Regions from separate parts of the Candidatus Thiodiazotropha endoloripes genome, predicted to be linked through region 1. Evidence: predicted binding sites of a transcription regulator. Region 1 holds the regulator's gene; each other region holds the start of a gene.
What was found. Region 1 encodes FliA, which starts transcription of late flagellar genes. Its sites were predicted from a motif close to GCTAAAGTTNNNNNNNNNNCNGCCGATA; they were not measured.
Positions count from the first base shown of each region.

Region 2: the regulator FliA is predicted to act here: its motif matches at 2,113-2,140, upstream of A3193_RS14620 (methyl-accepting chemotaxis protein).
Region 3: the regulator FliA is predicted to act here: its motif matches at 1,575-1,602, upstream of A3193_RS19330 (methyl-accepting chemotaxis protein).
Region 4: the regulator FliA is predicted to act here: its motif matches at 1,752-1,779, upstream of A3193_RS13075 (type IV pilus twitching motility protein PilT).

Region 1 covers NZ_LVJW01000007.1:85,799-89,011, forward strand. Annotated here, with positions in the region: gene flhF (flagellar biosynthesis GTPase FlhF) at 1-601, shown strand, start outside; gene A3193_RS18810 (MinD/ParA family protein) at 588-1,466, shown strand; gene A3193_RS18815 (RNA polymerase sigma factor FliA) at 1,471-2,217, shown strand; gene cheY (chemotaxis response regulator CheY) at 2,294-2,665, shown strand; gene A3193_RS18825 (protein phosphatase CheZ) at 2,692-3,213, shown strand, end outside.
Region 2 covers NZ_LVJW01000006.1:881,723-884,935, forward strand. Annotated here, with positions in the region: gene A3193_RS14620 (methyl-accepting chemotaxis protein) at 1-2,051, opposite strand, end outside; gene groL (chaperonin GroEL) at 2,245-3,213, opposite strand, start outside.
Region 3 covers NZ_LVJW01000007.1:205,480-208,692, forward strand. Annotated here, with positions in the region: gene A3193_RS19325 (RCC1 domain-containing protein) at 1-1,272, shown strand, start outside; gene A3193_RS19330 (methyl-accepting chemotaxis protein) at 1,660-3,213, shown strand, end outside.
Region 4 covers NZ_LVJW01000006.1:553,497-556,709, forward strand. Annotated here, with positions in the region: gene A3193_RS13070 (PilT/PilU family type 4a pilus ATPase) at 1-466, opposite strand, end outside; gene A3193_RS13075 (type IV pilus twitching motility protein PilT) at 625-1,659, opposite strand; gene A3193_RS13080 (YggS family pyridoxal phosphate-dependent enzyme) at 1,914-2,627, shown strand; gene proC (pyrroline-5-carboxylate reductase) at 2,707-3,213, shown strand, end outside.

The sequences.
Region 1 (3,213 bases):
GGCCGCCAAATTCTGCCTGCGTCACGGTAATCGTCACCTCGCCTTGATCTCAGCCGACAGCTATCGAATCGGCGCCCAGGAACAACTACAGAATTATGGTCAGATTCTCGATGTGCCGGTTCGCAGTGCGGCTACAGCCGAAGAGCTGAGCAGTGCACTGCATGCTTTTTCCGAAAAGCGGCTGGTGTTGATCGACACCGCCGGCATGGGGCAACGGGATCTGAAACTGACAGAGCGACTCGGCCTGCTGAAGCAGGGCAATCATCCGGTCAAGGCGCTGCTAACCCTCTCGGCAACCACCCAGCGGAGAGCGTTGAGCCATGCAATACGTTCATTTGGTGCGATTGCCCCGATTGGCGCGATTCTGACCAAAATGGATGAAGCCGCTTCACTGGGTGGCGTGGTCTCCGCACTATTGGAGTCCCGGTTGCCTCTGGCATTCACCACAAACGGTCAGCGGGTGCCTGAAGATATTCAGGTCGCCCGGGCAGAGCAATTAATTCGGCAGGCTGTTGAAATGACGCAACAGACAGAGCATCAACCCGATGAGGAGTATCTGGCTATGGCCTTCGGAGGAACGAGTGAACATGCAAATGTCTGAACAGATCGAAGATCAGGCTACCGGACTGCGCAGAATGGTGAATCCAGAACCCGTCAGAGTGATCGCTGTCACCGGAGGTAAAGGTGGGGTAGGCAAAACCAATATCTCCGCCAATCTCGGTGTGGCCTTGCAAGAACTCGGGCGAAGGGTCATGCTACTGGATGCGGATATGGGTCTCGCCAATCTGGATGTGGTACTCGGATTACATGCTGAACACAATCTCTCCCACGTGATGCGGGGGGAGTCTTCACTGGAAGATATCATTGTTACCGGACCGAAAGGCATGAAAGTCGTGCCCGGGGCGTCCGGTATGCAGCATATGGCTGAAATGTCGCGTGCTGAAAACGCCGGGTTGATCCATGCGTTCAGCGAGGTGGCCAACGATGTGGATGTGCTGCTGATCGATACGGCAGCCGGCATCTCCGATCTGGTGATCAGCTTCAGCCGGGCTGCTCAGGAGCAGATTGTGGTGGTGTGTGACGAACCGGCCTCGATCACCGATGCCTATGCGATTATCAAGTTGTTAAATCGTGAGCATGGCATCAGTCGATTTCGTATACTGGCGAATATGGTGAAGAGCGTCCAGGAGGGCAGGGACCTATACAATAAGATGTGTCGGGTCACCGATCAGTACCTTGATGTTATGCTCAGTTACATGGGGAGTATTCCTTTTGATGAGCAGCTCAGAAAGGCGGTAAAGAGCCAAAAACCGGTTGTCGAGGCTTTTCCTCGCTCCAGAGTAGCGCAGGCGTTCAAGAATTTAGCTAAAAAGGCCGATAACTGGCCTGTACCAACCGGAGTCAGTGGGGATCTGCAGTTTTTTGTCGAACGCCTGATCCAATTTTCAAGCCAAAATGGGGAGTAAGACGGTGAACGGTTTAGCGACATACACCGCCGTGCAAAAACAGCAAAGCTACAATGATCTGGTTGATCAGCATGCAGGACTGGTGAAGAGGATTGCTTATCATCTGATGAATCGGCTACCACCCAATGTGCAGTCTGATGATCTGATACAGGCCGGCATGTTGGGCCTGCTTGAGGCGAGTAAGAATTATGATCCCACTCAGGGTGCCAGCTTCGAAACCTATGCGGGTATCCGCATTCGTGGCGCCATGCTGGATGAGATCAGACGCAGCGACTGGACACCACGATCCGTGCATCGAAAGGCACGCATGGTGGCGGAAGCGATGCGTGAGATCGAAAACAACGAAGGCCGGGATGCCCGGGATGTTGAAGTGGCGAAAGCGCTGGATATGAGTCTGGAGGATTATCACCAGATTCTCCAGGATTCGACCGGCTGCCGGATCTTCAGTTTGGATGAACTGACCGCTGTCAGTGACGGTTTTCCGGCTACCCGGGAAGGCCCGATGGACAGTCCGTTCGATGGCTTGCAGAAGGATGCGTTCAAGAAGGCGCTTGCGGAGGCGATTGCAAGCCTGCCGGAGCGGGAGCGATTGGTAATCGCGATGTATTACGATGATGAAATGAACCTTCGTGAAATCGGCCATGTGCTGGGTGTCAGTGAATCCAGAGTCTGTCAGATACACAGTCAGGCAACTCTGCGTCTCCGTTCACGTTTGACGGACTGGCTCTCACTGGTACGTGACGAAGAGTAGTAATTGGTTGGCCTGTGTGTGCCGAGTTTGGAAATCACCGGTGATATGCAGGAGGGAGTGAGCATTGGATAAAAACATGAAGATCCTGATTGTGGACGATTTCTCCACCATGAGGCGTATTATCAAAAACTTGCTACGTGATCTGGGTTTCAACAATACCCAGGAAGCAGATGACGGTCTGACGGCGCTGCCGATGCTGCAGAGCGGTAATTTCGATTTTCTGGTCTCCGACTGGAATATGCCCGGTATGACCGGTATCGATCTGTTGAAAGCCGTGCGGGCAGACGAAAAGCTTGCCGGTCTGCCGGTTTTAATGGTCACTGCCGAATCAAAACGTGAGCAGATCATCGAAGCGGCTCAAGCCGGCGTCAACGGTTACGTCGTCAAACCCTTCACCGCTACGACCCTGGAAGAGAAGATCAACAAGATCTTTGAACGTGTGGGTTGAGCTTCCATCGCCTGGAGTTTATCAATATGGGGCAAAATCAGGATAACCAGCAGCGGTTAGAGACGGCAAGAGCATTGGTAGCCAGCTTGGAATCGGGCGATCACAAAGAGTCTGAGAGACTGATTGCATCTTTAACAACCCCCGCAAGTAACGATCAGTTGTTCCTCGAAGTCGGTCGTTTGACCCGTGAACTGCATGATGCAATCAACGGTTTTTTACTTGATGCCAAAATCAGTGACATGACCACTGTGGAAATACCGGATGCCAAGGAGCGGTTGACCTATGTCATAACCATGACCGAGCAGTCAGCGGATCGTACCCTCACGGCAGTGGAGAAGAGCATGCCGTTGATCGAGGGAATCGAAAAACAGTCCACTGAGCTTTCGGAGCAGTGGGAGCGACTGCGTTCCCGCATGTTGGATAAAGAAGAATTCGTGGATCTGAGTCGCGACCTGTCTCAGTATCTGCTCAAGTCAAAGGAGGATGCGGCAGAGTTGCACAAAAACCTGTCCGATGTGCTGATGGCACAGGATTTTCAGGACCTTACC
Region 2 (3,213 bases), on a different contig from region 1:
CACTTGCCGAAACCGCACTGGGTATGATCGAAGGCAACCCGCTCATCCAGCGCACCCTTGCCATCCAGAAACCCTCTCAGCTTGGTCTTCCAGCTCAGATGGGCCACCATCGCCTGCTGAAGCTGCTTGGCATTACCATCGCCGATATTGAACTGATCGAGCAAATGACTCAGCTTGTCCACTTCAGAGGACATATCGGTGCTGGCTTCATAGCTGCGGTCGGAATCCCTCGAGGTCTCATCGGCGATCTGGGTAATCTCGATGATGTTGCGATTGATATCCTCAGCCACCGCACTCTGCTCCTCCGCCGCGGTGGCGATCTGAGCACTCATGCTGGAGATCGAGTCGATTACCTGGGTAATCTCCTCAAGTGACTGATGAGCCCGTTCAGCCTGATCCACACTCTCGGCGGCCTGTTGCTGACTGGTCTCCATTACGGCCACCGTCTCATGCACTCCGGATTGCAGACTCTCGATCATCTCCTGAATCTCTTCGGTGGAATCCTGGGTCCGTTTGGCCAGCGTGCGAACCTCGTCGGCCACCACGGCAAATCCCCGTCCCTGCTCACCGGCTCGCGCTGCCTCGATGGCAGCGTTGAGTGCCAGCAGATTGGTCTGATCAGCGATGCCGCGGATTACATCCAGCACGGAACCGATCCGTTCGCTGTCCTGGGCCACATGCTGCACCGTATCAACCGCCTTGCCCACATCGGTCGCCAGACGATCGATGCTCTTGGTCACATCCATCACCACTTCGCGACCGGAGTTCGCCTGCTTGTCAGCCTCAAGGGCCGCCTCGGCAGTCTGGGTGGTGTTCTGCGCCACTTCGTGCACAGTCGCCGACATCTCGGTCATTGCCGTGGCCACCTGGGTTGTCTGTTCATGCTGCTTACGGATACCGCTGTTGGTATGCTCGGCCAGATTGGCAAACTCACCGATCTGCACACTCAGATTGCCCGCCGAGTTGGAGACGTTCTTGACCATACCTTCGATTTTGTCCGCAAAACGGTTATAGCCCTTGGAGAGACGGGCCACCTCGTCCTCACCGGTCTCATCCATGCGTACCGTCAGATCACCATCCGCAGAGGCGATCCCCTCCATGGCCTCGGCGGCATTGCAGATCGGCTGCACCACACCACGACTGATCAGCCAGACCAGCAGGCCGATTACCGCGACCGATACCAGCCCCAGGACAAGCAGTATCCAGGTCAGCTGGGTAAACGCTTCAGCGGCTTCGGAACGATCTTTCGCCACCAGCAGCACACCGATCGGATCACCGGAATAGTTGGTGACATTCGCGGCATAGTAAGCCACCGGCTTACCCTTCAGCTCACCCCGTCCATAGAGACCGTCACCCCGCAGTATCTGGCCCAATTGATCTTTGGCAATCAGCTCATTGCCCTCCATGGTGGAGGCGAAGCGGTCCATGTTGCCTTTACGGTCGATGTAGAGTTCCAGATCCACATCATGGCTCTGGGCATACTCATCGAAAAAGGCCTGTCCAAAGGACATGCCGAACTCGACCGTGCCGATATGCTTTCCCTGGTTACTGACCGGCACCAGACCGCGAATTCCCAGACCGGCAACACCGACCTCCAATCCCTGAATCGGTTTTTTGCTGTTATTGCCTTCCACTACGGTGAGACGAAAACTGGAAAGGTCATCGCCGAACTTTGCCGGCTTGTGGACACGTAAATAGGAGGTGGCGGGAGGCTCATGAAACTGGAACTGGCGCACCCCGTACTCCTTCTTCAGCTTGGCGAAACCTGGCACGAACAGGTCATGCAGGGTCTCCCGGTCCTTGTCGGCAAACGCCTCCTGCACATCAGGGATACCAGCCACAAGGGCACTCATGGCACGCGCCAAGCGACCTTCCGAATCGATACCTGCGACCACATTCTGGTAGATTTCACTCATCTCATTCTTCTCGGAGGCACTCAGGATACCGCCCATGTAGTTGAATGTGGTGACGAGGGTAATAGCTAGAACAACCATTACAGCAACAACGGTAGCAATCACAAACCGCGCGGAAATGCCGATATTGCGGAACATTTTTTAACACCTCAGGAGAGAATTGCGCGTCCCTGTGCGTTAATTACTTAGCCATAAGACGTAACGGCAAAATCTGAAATTTATTTAGCTCCATAAACAGAGTTCACAAAAAAAACCCCGCCTCCTGGCGGAGACGGGGTTTTTCGAGCCATTTCGGGGCCTGTTAACAGGCCTCGAGAGTGCTGAGAGGCAATTACATCATGCCGCCCATACCGCCCATGCCGCCCATATCACCCATAGGAGGAGCAGCCGCTTCATCCTTGGGCTCATCAGCGACCATGCACTCGGTGGTGACCATCAGGCCGGCCACGGAAGAGGCATTCTGCAGCGCAGAACGGGTAACCTTGGTAGGATCCAGGATACCCATCTCCATCATGTCGCCATAGGTGTCATTGGAGGCATTGAAACCGAAGTTGCCTTCGCCGCCGCGCACCTTGTCCAGAACCACCGATGGCTCGCCACCGGCATTGGCAACGATCTGACGCAGCGGCTCTTCCATAGAGCGGCGGGCAATGCCGATACCCACGTCCTGGTCGTGGTTTTCACCCTGCAGCTCGGCCAGTGCAGAGAGCGAACGAACCAGAGCAACACCACCGCCGGGGACTACCCCTTCTTCAACGGCTGCACGGGTTGCATGCAGGGCATCCTCAACACGTGCCTTCTTCTCTTTCATCTCCACCTCGGTGGCGGCACCAACCTTAATCACCGCAACACCGCCGGCGAGCTTAGCAACCCGCTCCTGCAGCTTTTCACGATCATAGTCGGAAGAGGTCTCTTCGATCTGTGAACGAATCTGCTCGACGCGGGCTTTGATATCGCCTTCCACGCCAGCACCATCGATGACGGTGGTCTCTTCTTTGGTAATGGTCACTTTCTTGGCGCTGCCCAGGTCATCCAGAGTAGCCTTCTCAAGTGACAGACCGACCTCTTCAGAGATCACGGTACCACCGGTGAGGATCGCGATATCCTGCAGCATGGCTTTACGACGATCGCCGAAACCAGGGGCTTTGACCGCAGTCACTTTGACGATTCCGCGCAGGTTGTTGACCACCAGTGTGGCCAGGGCTTCACCTTCCACGTCTTCAGCGATGATCAGCAGTGGCTTACCGGCTTTGGCTACGCCTTCGAGCACCGGAAGCAGGTCACGGATGTTGGAGATCTT
Region 3 (3,213 bases), 120 kb from region 1:
GGTTGGGGTGACAACCGCAATGGTGAACTGGGAGACAGCACCGGAGAGGATAGTACGATACCTGTCAAAGCGATGGATATTGCCGATATCGTCGACATTTCCATGGATGACTTCTACTCATGGTCAGCTGCGGCACTGTCTGACGGCACGGTCTGGGTATGGGGTGACGTTCTCGGTCGCATGACACACTACATGCCGTTCCAGATTCGGGGATTCAGCAATATCGTGGATGTCGCGGCAGGTCCATGGCCGATGGCGGCTGTAGGCGCTGACGGTTCGCTTTGGGAATATGCCCTGAACAGTGTCTTCAACGATGACGAACCGCGGCAGATCATGGGGGTTTACAATGCGGTGTCGGTTGCAGTATCCCTCAATAACCCCTATGTATTGCGCAATGACGGTACGGTCTGGACCTGGGAGCAGGTGAGTCTCTATGACGAGACTCTGGGCTACTCTGTGGTCGTTGATCAACTGACCCAGATCGAAGGTCTGACCGATATCGTGCAGATCGATGGCGGTTACGATCATGCCTTGGCCTTGCGTGCTGACGGTACCATCTGGGCCTGGGGTAAAAATGGCTACGGCCAACTTGGCGATGGCAGTTTCGAGAACAGTAATAGTGCAACCCAGGTACATGGGTTGACTGGTGCCTATGACATCTCAGCTGGATATCGGCAAAGTGCCGCTGTCCTCTCTGACGGCAGTGTCTGGACCTGGGGTCGTTGGAAAAGCAGTATCACCGATTTCGTCTCCATTCCTGAACAGGTCGGCGGTTTCACCAATGCGGTTCAGGTCTCCACTGGTAGGGGGCTTGGTGGTTTGGTGATGGACAGGGATGGTGATGTGGTCACCTACAATGTCAATACAATCAGTTCCATCCCCAATGAGGATGACAGCGCCTCTTTGAGAGTCGGTCCGGTTCTGGAGTCCCAGATCCCAACCGCCTGCAGACCAACCTATTTCATGAACGGCAACCTGCATCTGCCTTGTGTCTCACTGGGTGGGAGTACGCTTTTCGATGTGGAACTCAGTCTGCAAGCCGATGGCAATTTAAGGTTTGCTGTGGATGCGGCAGTTGAATTCACACCCACTACCCAGTTACAGCAACGCAATTGCATGACGAATTTCACCAATGGCGAGGCAAATATCGCCTGTCTGGTTGCCATGGATGTAACCCTGGGGCTGGATAATCTGCTGAATGTGGTTTTAACCCACTCAGCCGATTCTGATACGACCACCCTGTTGGATCTCACTCAGATCACTTCCTACTGATCGCGAATAACCCGGCGACCAATAGTTCGCTTGCCGTCGCCGGGTTGACATCAAGCCTTAACCTGACCCTCTGGGGATCTTCTCTACCACTCGTCAGGTAGATCCATTTCAATCCTGCTGCTGTTGATTATTCTGCCTTACCTTTTTCAGGCCAGCTGTCGGCAGGCAATCCGCCCATCCCGGCATCTGTTGTTGACTATCATTTCATTGGTCAGTTTTAAGCATAACCATGGCATTGATCTGTAATCTCTATGATTGACTCTGCTTTTTCGATTTTTCCCATCAATACAGTAAGATGGCGTGCTTAAGATATGATGCAGCATGCCGTTAGAGTGCCATAGACATTGACTTGTCTAAGATCGTTTTTTTACTTGGAGGTGTTATGCCATGATCGGCGCTGGTCTTTCTATTCGTGCAAAACTGATGGCAGTGACAGGCATCACGTCAGCACTCTTTATATTTGCTCTCTACTACACACTTACCGGAACTGATCAGGTCAGTCAGCACTTCACCAGCTTTATTGAACAAGATCAAAAACGCATTGAGCTACTGCGTACCATGCAGGCTGAGGGCTCCCAGGCAGTCATTGCCGCAGCGAAAAAAGTGATGGTCCCCAGCCTGGTTCCACCTGCAAAAGTTGCAGCCAAGGCTGGTGAACAGTTCGATCAGGCGCTGGATGCCGTGAAAACGCTCTATGGGGATGACCCGACTGGCTACGCGAAGGTCAAAGAGATCTCAGAACTCTGGGCGCAATGTCTGCCGAATGCCCTGGCAGTCATCAACTATATCGACGAGGGCAGGCGTGATGAGGCAAAGCAGCTGTTTACCTCTAAGGTGCAGAAGAGCTGGGGTAATATCCGCAAACGCCTGCAACCTTTGATCATTGCTGAAACTGAACGTACCGCGATTACCCAGCAAGCCGTCAAGACGGAGGTAGCGGATATCTTTATGGCCGGTACCGGTCTTGGGGTGATAGCGCTGGTGATTGGGTTGCTGCTGAATTTTCTGATCAGCCGTAACATTATATGCAGTATCAACCGAGTTGCTGATGGCCTGGAGTTGATTGGTGCCGGAGATGGAGATCTTACGCAGCGTCTGCCGTTGGCGGGTGGGGTTGAGCTGGAGAGGTTGGCGAGCGGTTTCAATCAGTTTGCCTCGGAAACCCAAAGCCTGGTACGCGAGGTTGCAAACTCCTCCCGACAGATGAACACATTTTCAGCGGAGCTGGCTGAAGTCTCGCAAGCTTCCAAAGCCACGGCTGATCAACAGGATGAGGCGATGAGACAGGTGGCAACCGCCATGACGGAGATGACAGCGACCGTGAAAAGTGTTGCAGAGAGTGCAGCGGGTGCCGCGACAGCGGCTGAAAACGCCGATGATCAGGCAAAACATGGCAGTCAGGTAGTCGATCAGACGCTGCAGGCGATCGAAACTCTATCTCAGGGTGTTGAGCAGGCGAGTAACGATATGAAAGCGCTTGAGGAGGAGACCGCCCAGGTTGGTGTTGTGGTGTCTGTCATCAAGGGAATTGCCGAGCAGACCAATCTGCTGGCCTTGAATGCGGCCATCGAAGCAGCGCGCGCCGGTGAAATGGGCAGAGGCTTCGCTGTGGTTGCCGATGAGGTCCGAACCCTGGCCAGCCGTACCCAATCTTCTACCCGTGAAATCAACGATATCATTGAACGCCTGCAGGAGGGTGCACGCAATACAGCCGGTATGATGGAGGAACGTCGGGACGATGCGGTAGAGACACTTAACCAGGCGGCTCAGGCGGGTACCGCACTGGAAGAGATTACCCGGGTGGTCGCAGACATCAGGGATATGAACGTTGAAATTGCCAGTGCGGCCGAGGAGCAGGAAGCGGTGTCGCTGGAGATCGAAAGAAATACCGCCAGTGTTGGGGCGTTGTCACAGCAGAATAAAAGCTCTACATCGCAGACC
Region 4 (3,213 bases), on a different contig from region 1:
CGATATGGCCGTCCCCACGATTATTTCGATAGCCGATCATGGCGGCCAGAGAGGTCGACTTACCGGTACCCGTCGCCCCGACGAAGATCACCAGGCCACGCTTGGCCATGGAGAGATCCTGCAGTATTGAAGGAAGATAGAGGGATTCAAGGCTCGGGATATTGGTCTCTATACGTCGCAGTACCATGCCCACCGCATCCCGCTGGACAAAGGCGCTGACACGAAACCGACCAACCTTTTTTGCACTGATGGCAAAGTTGCATTCATGGGTTTCATCAAACTCTTTCTGCTGGGCATCGGTCATGATGCTGTAGGTCAGTGTTTTGGTCTGCTGAGCGGTCAGTGCCGTCTTGTTGACCGGATGAATCTTGCCATCAACTTTGATTGAAGGCTCCCGTCCAGCGGTAATGAAGAGATCCGAGGCCTTGTTCTTGACCATCATGGCTAGGAGTGTGTTCAGTTCCATAGTCTTGTCCTCTTTACACTCGTATTCATAGGCTGATCCCAAAGCGTCAGCTGTTGGGACGAGAGCCTGGGGCCTGTTGACACGATTTCAATCGACCCTGGGGTTCTACCTGCAAGAGTGATTGTTAATCCTGATTGTATTAATGATACAACATCAGACTAAAACTGATCCTTGTTCTGCGCTTTTGCCTTGGCATCCAGACGGCTGACCACACCCTTCTGTACCAGCTCTTTCAGCGCCTGGTCCATGGTCTGCATGCCTGCCGCCTGACCGGTCTGAATCGCTGAATACATCTGCGCCACCTTATCCTCACGGATCAGATTTCGGATCGCCGGTGTACCCACCATAATCTCCCAGGCGGCGATTCGACCTCCACCGATCTTTTTCAGAAGGGTCTGGGCGACCACCGAGCGCAAAGACTCGGAAAGCATGGAGCGAACCATCGACTTCTCACCAGCCGGGAACACATCGATGATACGGTCGATGGTCTTCGCTGCCGAACTGGTGTGCAGAGTCCCGAATACCAGATGGCCGGTCTCGGCCGCTGTCAGTGCCAAACGGATGGTTTCAAGGTCACGCAACTCACCCACCAGGATGATATCCGGATCCTCACGTAGCGCAGAACGCAGAGCTTCGGCGAAACCCAGGGTATCCCTGTGGACCTCACGCTGATTGATCAGACACTTTTTACTGCTGTGGACGAATTCGATCGGATCTTCGATGGTAAGAATGTGGGAGTAATCATTGTCGTTTTTGTAGTCCATCATGGCGGCAAGCGTCGTCGACTTACCGGAACCTGTCGGGCCGGTAACCAACACCAGTCCACGAGGCACATCGACAATGTCCCTGAAGATCTGAGGGCAGCCCAGATCATCCAGGGTCAACACCTTGGAGGGGATGGTACGAAATACCGCGGATGCGCCACGGGCCTGATTGAAGGCATTGACACGAAAGCGGGCAAGCCCGGGGATCTCAAAGGAGAAGTCGTTTTCCAGAAACTCTTCAAAATCCTTTCGCTGCTTGTCGTTCATGATGTCATACACCAGGGCATGCACCACCTTATGTTCAAGCGCCGGAACGTTGATGCGGCGAATGTCTCCATCTACACGGATCATTGGCGGCAAACCAGCGGAAAGGTGTAAATCAGATGCGTTGTGTTTGACACTGAAGGCCAATAGTTCAGCGATATCCATTCATTCCCCCGTTGTACTCAGGCTTGTCAAGCCTACCATTGTTGATCGCAAATCGTGGTACTCTATCTCCAGCCGGACGGCCATTATCCCCTTATCGACATCCAGACAGATATATTTAACCGGCGCCTGGACTTGAAATGGCATCAGCCTGACCGCATTTGCAGTGTAGAACGTACTACGGGATTAATGATATACCAAACCGCCTGACAATTAACTTTTCGCCCTGCAAACAAGGCATAGGCCTGAAGACGAACGTGACAGACAACACCGTATCAACTCCCGATCAACTGCGACAACGCTTCGAGGCTGTAGAGCAGCGCATCCAGCAGGCAACCGCAGCCTGTCAGCGGGAAACCGACTCTGTGGAGCTGCTGGCCGTCAGCAAGACCCGCAGCAGCGAGGAGATTCGCGCACTGGCCGTCCTGGGCCAGAGAATGTTCGGTGAAAACTACCTGCAGGAGGCGATAAGTAAAATCGAGCAACTGGCCGAGCTCAACCTCTGCTGGCATTTTATCGGCCGTATCCAGAGCAACAAAACCAGGCCGATCGCCGAACACTTCGACTGGGTACACAGTGTCGCCAGCCTGAAACACGCCACCCGCCTGAGTCAACAGCGCCCGGAGGGGATGTCGCCCCTGAACATCTGCCTGCAGGTGAATACCAGTGGCGAGGCGAGTAAGGACGGGCACTCACCAGAAGAGCTGGCACAATTGCTACCCGCCTACCAACAGCTGGACAGGATCATTGTCAGGGGATTGATGACCATACCGGCACCGGTTGCAGAGACTGAAGACCCCAAGCAGTCACTGAAACTGTTACACATATTGCGTGACCAGCTGAAGACAGCGGATAATCCCCTGAACACCCTATCCATGGGAATGTCTGACGATCTGGAGGATGCAATCTGCGAAGGTTCGACCATCGTCAGAATCGGCACCGCAATTTTTGGCCCGCGAAACTATAACTAGTGTGGTGCCCCATGTTAAGTGACAATAGTAGAAGCCTCACTTGGCACCTGTACAAAATCCATACGGACAGAACCGCAGCATGAAAAGCGATAAAATTACATTCATCGGTGGCGGCAACATGGCAACCAGCCTGATCGGCGGCCTGATCGCCGACGAATATGAGAATCGGGCGATCACTGTCAGTGATCCAGACCTGGACAAGTTGAGCCAGTTGGCCGCCCGCTATGGCGTTACCACCGAACCGGACAACAATCTGTCCGTGGCTCAGGCTGAAATCGTAGTGCTGGCCGTCAAACCCCAGATCATGGAGCCAGTGGCCCGGGCATTGGCCCCGGCGCTGCAGCAAAACAAACCCCTGGTCATCTCTATTGCGGCGGGAATCACAGCTGGTGCACTGGCCGATTGGCTCGGCTCAGAGCTGCCGCTGGTACGCAGCATGCCCAACACACCGGCGATGATTCAATCCGGTGCGACAGGACTCTATGCGGGTGCATCGGTAAACGAGCATCAGCGAAATCAGGCTGAGAGCATTCTGCGCGCCGTCGGAATGACCCGCTGGGTGGAGGATGAATCCCTGATCGATGCC